Regions from separate parts of the Rhodomicrobium vannielii ATCC 17100 genome, predicted to be linked through region 4. Evidence: predicted binding sites of a transcription regulator. Region 4 holds the regulator's gene; each other region holds the start of a gene.
What was found. Region 4 encodes LexA, which represses DNA repair genes until DNA is damaged. Its sites were predicted from a motif close to TGTTCNNNNTGTGTTCNG; they were not measured.
Positions count from the first base shown of each region.

Region 1: a site for LexA is predicted at 854-871, ahead of recA (recombinase RecA). Genes of this name have one in related genera too.
Region 2: a site for LexA is predicted at 941-958, ahead of RVAN_RS08385 (adenosylcobalamin-dependent ribonucleoside-diphosphate reductase). Genes of this name have one in related genera too.
Region 3: a site for LexA is predicted at 834-851, ahead of RVAN_RS20510 (ImuA family protein). Genes of this name have one in related genera too.

Region 1 is NC_014664.1:3,288,189-3,290,389, reverse strand. Features, by position in the region: gene RVAN_RS15195 (response regulator) at 1-741, shown strand, start outside; gene recA (recombinase RecA) at 1,046-2,182, shown strand.
Region 2 is NC_014664.1:1,816,764-1,818,964, reverse strand. Features, by position in the region: gene RVAN_RS08385 (adenosylcobalamin-dependent ribonucleoside-diphosphate reductase) at 1-897, opposite strand, end outside; gene RVAN_RS08380 (Hsp20/alpha crystallin family protein) at 1,072-1,578, opposite strand; gene RVAN_RS08375 (alpha/beta fold hydrolase) at 1,690-2,201, shown strand, end outside.
Region 3 is NC_014664.1:2,641,907-2,644,107, reverse strand. Features, by position in the region: gene ggt (gamma-glutamyltransferase) at 1-723, shown strand, start outside; gene RVAN_RS20510 (ImuA family protein) at 861-1,781, shown strand; gene RVAN_RS20615 (Y-family DNA polymerase) at 1,690-2,201, shown strand, end outside.
Region 4 is NC_014664.1:1,536,591-1,538,791, forward strand. Features, by position in the region: gene RVAN_RS07000 (PHA/PHB synthase family protein) at 1-174, opposite strand, end outside; gene lexA (transcriptional repressor LexA) at 404-1,120, opposite strand; gene RVAN_RS07010 (DHA2 family efflux MFS transporter permease subunit) at 1,325-2,201, opposite strand, start outside.

The DNA.
Region 1 (2,201 bases), 1.8 Mb from region 4:
GAAGGGGGCGACATCACAATCTCCACAGCTAATGTTAGCGAGCGCGAGTCCCTTCTTCTCAAGGAGCGTGGCGTCGAGCGAGGCGAGTATGTCACCGTGGAGGTGCGAGACTCTGGGACCGGCATCAAGCCCGAGCATCTGGAGAAGATTTTCGATCCCTTTTTCTCGACGAAAGAGGTCGGCAAGGGAACGGGACTTGGGCTGTCCACCGTCTACGGCATCGTAAAGCAGACGGGCGGCACTATTCTCGTCGACAGCGAGATGGGAAAAGGGTCGTCCTTTCGAATTTTCCTGCCACGGTATGTCGAAACCGAGCTCGACCTGAAAGCCCTCGAAACTCGCGGTGAGGCGCCGGAGCAGACCATCGATCTCACCGGCAAGGCAACCGTCCTGCTGGTTGAGGACGAAGACGCCGTGCGCTCTTTCGCATCGCGCGCGCTTGCCACGCGCGGCTACACCGTGCTCGAAGCCGCGAGCGGCGTCGAGGCGCTCGAAATCATGGATCGGCACGAAGGCCAGGTTGACCTCGTGGTGAGTGACGTCGTGATGCCCGAGATGGATGGCCCTACCCTTTTGCGCCACCTGCGGCAGAGAAACCCAGACATTCGCATTATATTTATGTCTGGATATGCGGAGGAAGCTTTTCGCAAGAACCTGAGTGCCGACGAAAATTTTGTTTTTCTTCCGAAGCCCTTCACGCTCAAGAAGCTCGCCGAAACCGTCAAGGCCGCCGCTGCCTAGTCGACGCGCTTGCACTCCTCGCCAGATTCCGAAAGGTGCGCTGCTCTCGTTCATGCACGAACTCATACTGAGATTGCCAGACTTCTATCTCAGGTTGAGTTCAACTTTATCGCGGAACAAATGATGAACTCAAGCTCGCCTCTTGCCTTTTCCACAGTTATCGGCTTCGGGGTGACGCAATTGCAACGGACTGGACAATTGACCGAAGGTTGCATTAAAACACTTGCACACAAGAACAAATGAAGTACATTCGGTGTCGTTTGCAAGTCCATGGCCGCTATGAAATAAACAAGGATAACGATTCATGAGCGAGACGCCGTTCCGCGTGATCGAAGGGAATTGGGACAGCATGGACAAGCAGAAAGCCCTCGAAGCCGCCTTGAGTCAGATTGAGCGGAATTTCGGTAAGGGATCCGTCATGCGGCTGGGCAAGAACGACAAGCTCGTCGAGGTCGAAGCGATTTCCACTGGATCGCTGGGCCTTGATATCGCGCTCGGGATAGGCGGGTTACCGCGTGGCCGTGTCGTCGAGATTTTCGGACCTGAATCGTCTGGCAAAACGACGCTCGCGCTGCACGTCATTGCTGAAGCCCAAAAAAAAGGCGGCTCCTGCGGGTTTGTGGACGCCGAGCACGCGCTCGATCCCGGCTATGCGCGAAAGCTGGGCGTCAATCTTGAAGAGTTGATCATCTCGCAGCCCGACGCGGGCGAACAGGCGCTCGAAATCACCGATACGCTGGTGCGCTCCGGCGCGATCGACGTGATCGTGGTGGATTCGGTTGCCGCATTGACACCAAAGGCCGAAATTGAAGGCGAAATGGGCGATGTACTGCCGGGCATGCAAGCTCGCCTCATGAGCCAGGCGCTTCGAAAGTTAACTGGATCGATCTCGAAATCGAATTGCCTTGTTATCTTCATCAATCAGATTCGCATGAAGATCGGCGTGATGTTTGGCAATCCAGAAACCACCACGGGCGGCAACGCACTCAAATTCTACTCATCCGTGCGCCTCGACATCCGGCGCATCGGACAGATCAAGGAGCGGGACGAGGTTGTCGGCAATCAAACTCGCGTCAAGGTTGTGAAGAACAAGGTGGCCCCTCCATTCAAGCAGGTCGAGTTCGACATCATGTATGGCGAAGGCATCTCGAAGACAGGGGAACTGGTCGACCTCGGGGTGAAGGCGAACATCGTGGAGAAGTCAGGCTCCTGGTATTCGCATGACAGCCAGCGAATTGGACAGGGTCGAGAAAATGCAAAGGCCTTTTTGCGCGGCAACCCTCTGGTGGCTGAAGCAATAGAACGGGAAATCCGGGCCAATGCCGGACTGATCGCGACAAAAATCCTCGACGGCACGGATGGCGACGACGATAGCGGCGACGGTGAGATTCCAAGCGAGGCTGAGGCACCGCCCCCGAGCCGGAAGGGAGCCAGCCGTTAGGCTGCGGGTTGGTGTGTCA
Region 2 (2,201 bases), 280 kb from region 4:
GTCAAGCCGGGCCTCGGGTTCAAAGGGCTTTTCGATCAGCGCGGCGAGGTTGATTGACCCGAGAAGACAGGCGCCGTAAGGCGGCAAGGGCTGCTCGCCGCAAGGGTTTGTTGCCGAGATCGTCTCGCACCACGCAAGATTGTTGGCGGCGTTGACGCGGTCGATGAAGATGACGCCCGGCTCCGCATAGTCGTAAGCGCTGCGCATGATCTTCAGCCACAGGCCGCGTGCGCTAACCTCGCGGAAAACGGTGCCTTCGAACGTGAGCGGCCAGCGCGCATCCGCCTTCACCGCCTCCATGAAAGCGTCTGTCACGAGCACCGAAAGATTGAAGTTTCGGAGCCGCGCAGGGTCCGCCTTCGCCTCGATGAAGGCTTCGATGTCGGGATGATCGCAGCGGAGCGTGCCCATCATGGCGCCGCGGCGCGATCCGGCGGACATGATCGTTCGGCACATCGCATCCCACACGTCCATGAAGCTGACCGGGCCGGACGCATCCGCGCCCACCCCCTTCACGGGCGCGCCCTTTGGCCGCAGCGTGGAGAAATCGTGGCCGATACCGCCGCCCTGCTGGAGCGTCAGCGCAGCCTCCCGGACATGCGCGAAGATCGAGCCCATATCGTCGCCGATCTCGCCCATGACGAAGCAATTGAACAAGGTGACGTCGCGGCCCGTGCCAGCTCCCGCGAGGATGCGTCCCGCCGGTATGAAGGCGAAATCCGCCATCGCATCCAGAAAGCGCTTCTCCCAATCTTTCTGGCTGGCTTCTTGTTCTGCCAATGCGGCCGCCCTTGCCACGCGGGCGAAAGTTTCCTCCACTGATTGCTCAGGTTCGCCATGGGCGGGCGTGTAACGATACTTGGCTTCCCATATCTGCCGGGAAATCGGGATCAGCATCGAAGCGTCCAAACCTTTTGATATACGCGTTACGATCCCCAAATGTTCCCCTTTTGTCCTGGAGTGTCAAGTCTGCCATGTGGATAAGTTGTTAACGAAACGTGAACGAAGGCACCAAACCGTGAAAAGGCGGCGCGGTGATTTATCGCGCCGCCTTTGTTGGTCACGCGCGGACTAAGTGGAGATTTGACCGCTTTTGATTTCGATCTTCTTCTGCGGCTTTATGTGATCGTCCTTCTTCGCCAGAGTAACCGTAAGCACACCGTTGTCGAAGGTCGCCTCGACCTTGTCCTCATCGATGGTGTCGGGTAGCGGGATCGTGCGCGTGAACGAGCCGAAGTTGCGCTCCTTCACGTAATAGTTTTCATGCTCCTCCGACTTCTCGCTTTTCTTCTCTCCGCTGATGCGAAGCTGCCCGTTGTGCACCGTCAGTTGCAGATCCTTCTCATCGATGCCGGGCAGTTCCGCTTTCACCACGAGTTCCTTGTCGGTCTCTTTCACGTCGAGAGACGGCGTCAGGCCGTGGCCTGCCGGAACGCCCTGCCGAAAACCGGCGAGTTGCGGAACTCCCGAGAGAAAGTTTTCGAAAAGCCTGTCCATTTCCGTTCGGAACGATTGAAACGGGTCTCCGTAGCGCGGGGGCGGGGCGCCACGACCTTTGCTCGAACCTTCGTCAGCCATCGTTCTCTCCTTGTCTGATGTGCTAACATTCCGAGATGGCCGCCTCATTCTTGAGGCGGTTCTTTTCTATATTTAAATCCGCATGCGATGTTTCAACCGGAGGGGCGCATCATGGCGTTTGCAACCAGCACCCGGCATAGCAACGCCGCCGTTTTCGCGGGGGAGCCGCGAACGCTGGCGCTTTCCGGCGGCCGCAAGCTCGCATGGTCTGAATATGGCGACGACGCGGGGCTGCCCGTCTTCGTCTTTCACGGGACGCCCGGATCGCGCCTCATGTATCGGCTGGCTGACGCGCCCGCGCGTAGGCTCGGCCTGCGCCTCATTTCACCCGACCGGCCTGGCTTCGGGGCATCGGACTTCCAGCCGGGGAGGAAGCTCGTCGACTGGCCGGGGGACGTGGCGGCGCTCGCGGATCGCCTAGGCATCGGGCGGTTCGCGGTGGCGGGCGTCTCGGGCGGTGGGCCTTATGCCGCTGCGTGCGCCGCACTTCTACCCGACCGCGTGATGGCCGCCGCGCTCGTCAGCCCTGTCGGTCCGATGTGCCCGCCCGAAGGCCCGGCAAATCTGCCGCGCGGCGAGGCGATCTTCTTTCGTTCCATGCCACACTATACGCTCGCGATGAC
Region 3 (2,201 bases), 1.1 Mb from region 4:
GTGACCGTGCCGGTGGCGGGCCTGACGAACAAAGCCTATGCGGCGGAGCTTCGCAAGGGCATCGACCTCGAACGCGCGGCGAGGTCAGCGGACGTGTCAGCGGGCAAGCCGCCCGCGCCCGAGGGCGAGCAGACGACGCATTTTTCGGTGATGGACAAGGCGGGCAACGCGGTCGCGAACACCTACACGCTGAACCTCGCCTTCGGCAGTGGCTATTCGGTCGACGGTGCGGGCTTCCTTCTCAACAACGAAATGGACGATTTCTCCGCGAAGGCGGGTGCGCCGAACGCCTTCGGCCTTACCGGCGACGAGGCGAACGCGATCGAGCCCAAAAAGCGCCCGCTGTCCTCGATGGCGCCGACCATCGTCATGAAGGACGGCGCGCCGTATCTCATCACAGGCAGCCCCGGCGGCAGCACCATCATCACGGTGGTTCTGCAGGAAATCCTGAACGTGCTGACCTTCGACATGAACGTGGCCGAAGCCACCGCCGCGCCGCGCATCCATCACCAGTGGATGCCGGATAACGTCATCACCGAACGCGGCGTTTCGGATGATACGTTGCGGCTTCTCGAAGCGCGCGGCTTTATCCTGCCGAAGAATGCCGACGGCACGTTCCAGCACCGCGTGCTCGGCCGCGCCAACTCGATCATGAAGAAAGGCCCGCTGTTTCTCGGCGCGGCCGACCTGCGCGACGGCGACTCGGCGGCCATCGGATATTAAAGCGCGCGTTTTCTTGCGAGCGACGGCACGCGCGCCGTCGCGACGCCGTTTGCGGCTTGCTCTCATGCGAGAACAAACTGATTGACGGGCGCGAATTTATGGTCCAAAACAAGAACAAAGCAGGATCACAATGTGTCATGAGCGTCAGCCCTCCGCCAGATCATCGCGCCGAAAAGGCCACGCGACCGCAAGCCGCGATGCGAGCGAACACAGCTTCAAACCGGCGTGCCGGGTCTGCGGCTTCCGGTGCTCTGGACGCGCTCAGGATGCAGGTCCGCGCCATCGAAGGCCACTATCTCGATGACGACCGGACGCCCCCAGTGCTGCGCTTCGCGGATGCGCGGCTGAATGCGCCACTGCCCGGCGGCGGCCTCTCGCTCGGCGCGCTGCATGAGTTCACCGCGAACGCGCTCGAAGCCGAACTTGCGCCATCGGTGACAGGTTTTGCGGCGACCGTGCTGGCCGCTCATTTGCGCGCGCGAGGCGGCATCGCGCTGTGGGCCGCAAGCCAGACCGACTTTTACGCGCCCGGCCTTCGCCGCTTCGGCCTCGACCCGGCCCGCGTCGTCTTCGTGGACTGCCGAAAGGATGCCGAGGTGCTGGCCGTCATGGAAGAGGCGCTGCATTCGCGTGCCGTTGCCGCCGTGCTCGGCGAGGCGGGCGCACTCACGCTGAAAACCGGGCGCAGGCTTGACGCCGCGGCGCGGGCTTCAAGCGCGCTCGCTCTCCTTATCCGCCGCCATGTGGTGAAGCCCAAGGGCGTAACTGGCGAGCCGAGCGGGGCCGCCTCCACCCGCTGGCGCGTCGCCGCCGTCCCTTCGTCCGATGTCTTCGGTAGTCTCGGCCCGCCGCGCTGGCGCCTCGACCTCGACTATTGCCGCAATGGAAGAACCGCATCCTTTATCGTGGAGGCACTCGATGGCGCAGACGGGGACAGCTTTGACGCGAGCGACTGGCAAGCGGGCCATGTACGTGTGGTTGCCGAACTTCGCGATGACGCTCGCGCGGCTGAAGCGTCCGAGGCTCGCGAAGCGCCGCGAACCGCTAGCCCTGCTTGAGAAGCACGGCACCGTTCGCCGCATCGCCGCGCTGGACGGACCGGCCATCGAGGCGGGGCTTTACCTGCACCAGCCGCTGGCCGATGCGCTCGCCGTGTGCCCGAAACTCGTCACCGCCGACGCGGACCCTGCCGCCGAGGCCGACGCGCGCGCCGCCCTCGCGCTGTGGGCGCAGCGCTATACGCCCGCGACCGCGCCTGCGCCGTCCGGCCTGTGGCTCGACATCACCGGCTGCGCGCATCTTGTCGGGGATGAAGATGAACTCGCGGACGACCTGCTCGGCCGCCTCGAAGCGCGCGGCATCCCGGCCCGCGCCGCCATCGCGCCCACCTTCGGCGCGGCCTTCGCGCTCGCCCATCACGCCGAACGCTATGTGATCGCGGGCGACTTCGCCGCCGCCCGAGATGCGCCGCCCCCCCT
Region 4 (2,201 bases):
AGAGCGCTTGTCCTTGTCCTCGTAGATTTTCGCGACGGCCTGCCCGCTTGCCTCGAAGGCGCGAAGAAGGTTCGTCGCGAATTGCTCCGGAGACTGAAGGCCCGGCAAAGGTCTGGATGGCGCCGGGCCGCTTGCGGCTTCTCGCTTGTCGCCTTTTTGACGCTTGTCTGACATCCGTGCGTAGCTCTCCCAAACCGCAAAGTTATTCTTGCGTCCTTTTGCGCCCGTTGAATCGAGCATGGACCAATAATATAACATTCTGGCGTCGTTTGGTGAGGGGCTAAAGGCATTTCTTAGCCCGCTGCAATAGTCCTCCGACTAAGTACGCACTATAGCGCTTCGTGCGCGCATGTCCCGCTTCCGCGTTGTCGTCATATCAGCCATGACTCGACGCGATGGCGACTTAAAATCGTCGCAGGAGCGCGACCAGCTTGCCTTGGATTTTCACGCGGTCTGGACCGAAAATCCGTGTCTCGTAAGCCGGGTTGGCGGGTTCGAGAGCAATCGATTGTCCACGCTTGCGAAGCCGCTTCAGCGTGGCCTCCTCGTCGTCGATGAGCGCGACCACGATATCCCCGCTCTCGGCAGCCGCCGTCTTTTTCAGAACGACGGTATCGCCCTCTTGAATGCCGGCCTCAATCATCGAATCGCCGCGTACTTCAAGCGCGAAATGATCGCCCGTCGAAAGGTATTCGGGCGGCATGACGAGAACGTGGCTGTGGTCCTCGATGGCCGAGCGGGGCACGCCCGCCGCGATGCGGCCCATGACGGGAACCGAAATGCCGCCATCGTCACGGTCGCGGATGAAAGGAGCCTGCGGTGCTTCTTCGAAAGACGAGCGGCGCGCCCCCTCGATCACGGTTGGCATGAAGCCTCGCCTTCGGTCGGCTTCAAACCCGACGCGGCGCTCCGGCATCTTCATCACCTCAAGCGCGCGAGCGCGGTGCGGAAGCCGTCGGATGAAGCCGCGCTCTTCCAGCGCCATGATGAGGCGATGAATACCAGACTTGGATTTGAGGTGCAGCGCCTCCTTCATTTCGTCGAACGACGGAGGAACGCCGGTCGCTTCAATGCGCTCGTTGATATAGAGAAGGAGTTGCTTTTGCTTCGGTGTCAGCATGGGCGGCCCGGTTGTGGCGAAGGACTTGTACAAACCAAGAACACCAATAAGCGTTCTCATTAAGTTCCGCAAGGGAAAAGGGCACTTTTGCAACCCGCCCTGCACAGATGGGAATCTGTAGCCTCCCGAGATTTCCCAATGGCTAATTCGCCTTTCATGGCACGAATTTCGGGAAAGAATGATGTCTTTGCGCGAAGCGGAAGATCAGCGATAGCCACGATTCATGCGAACCTGACTGCGATGGACGACGCGTTCTCCGTCTTCTCTTTTCAATCCGGCGAAGATGAAGGTCGATAGAATCGTCATGATCCCGAGGACGATGAAGGCTTCGTGAAGACCGAAGCCCATCATTGCCTTTTCACGCGAAGGCGCATGTTCTGGAATGAAGAACGCCGTGATAAGCCCCGCCGCCGCGATGCCGAAACTGATGGAAAGTTCCTGAGCGGTGCTTGCAATCGAGCCCGCGCTGCTTGTCTTGTGCTGGTCCATATCGGCATAGGCCATGCTGTTCATCGTCGTATACTGCAACGAGCTGAACGCGCCGTAGAGGGAGGCCTGCAACACGATGAGCCAGACGGGGGTGTATGGCCCCACGGTTGCGAACAGCATCAGGAGCGCCCCGAGAATGATCGTGTTCGACGTGAGCATGTTGCGATAGCCGAGGCGGTCGAGAATGCGGGACAGCGCAAGCTTCGCAAGAATGCCGCCGATAGCCTGGGGCATGATGAGCAGTCCCGACTGCATCGGCGTGAAGCCCAGCGGGATCTGGTAGAGGAGCGGCAGAAGGAAGGGCACGCCGCCAACGCCGAGGCGGGTGAAGAAGCTGCCGCTGACGGAGATGCGGAACGTGCGGATGCGGAACAGGCCAAGCTCAAGCAGCGGCCAACGTGTCCGCAGCGAATGATATCCGTAGGCGAGGATGAGGGCGACGGAAACCGCCAGAAGCGCGATGGTTTGGGATGGCGTCAGGATATGCTCGCCGAAGATCTCCAGCACGTAGGACATCAAGGCGACGCCTGCCCCGAAAAGCAGGAAGCCCTTTATGTCGGGTGGCCTTTTCTCTTCGCGATAATCGGGCAGA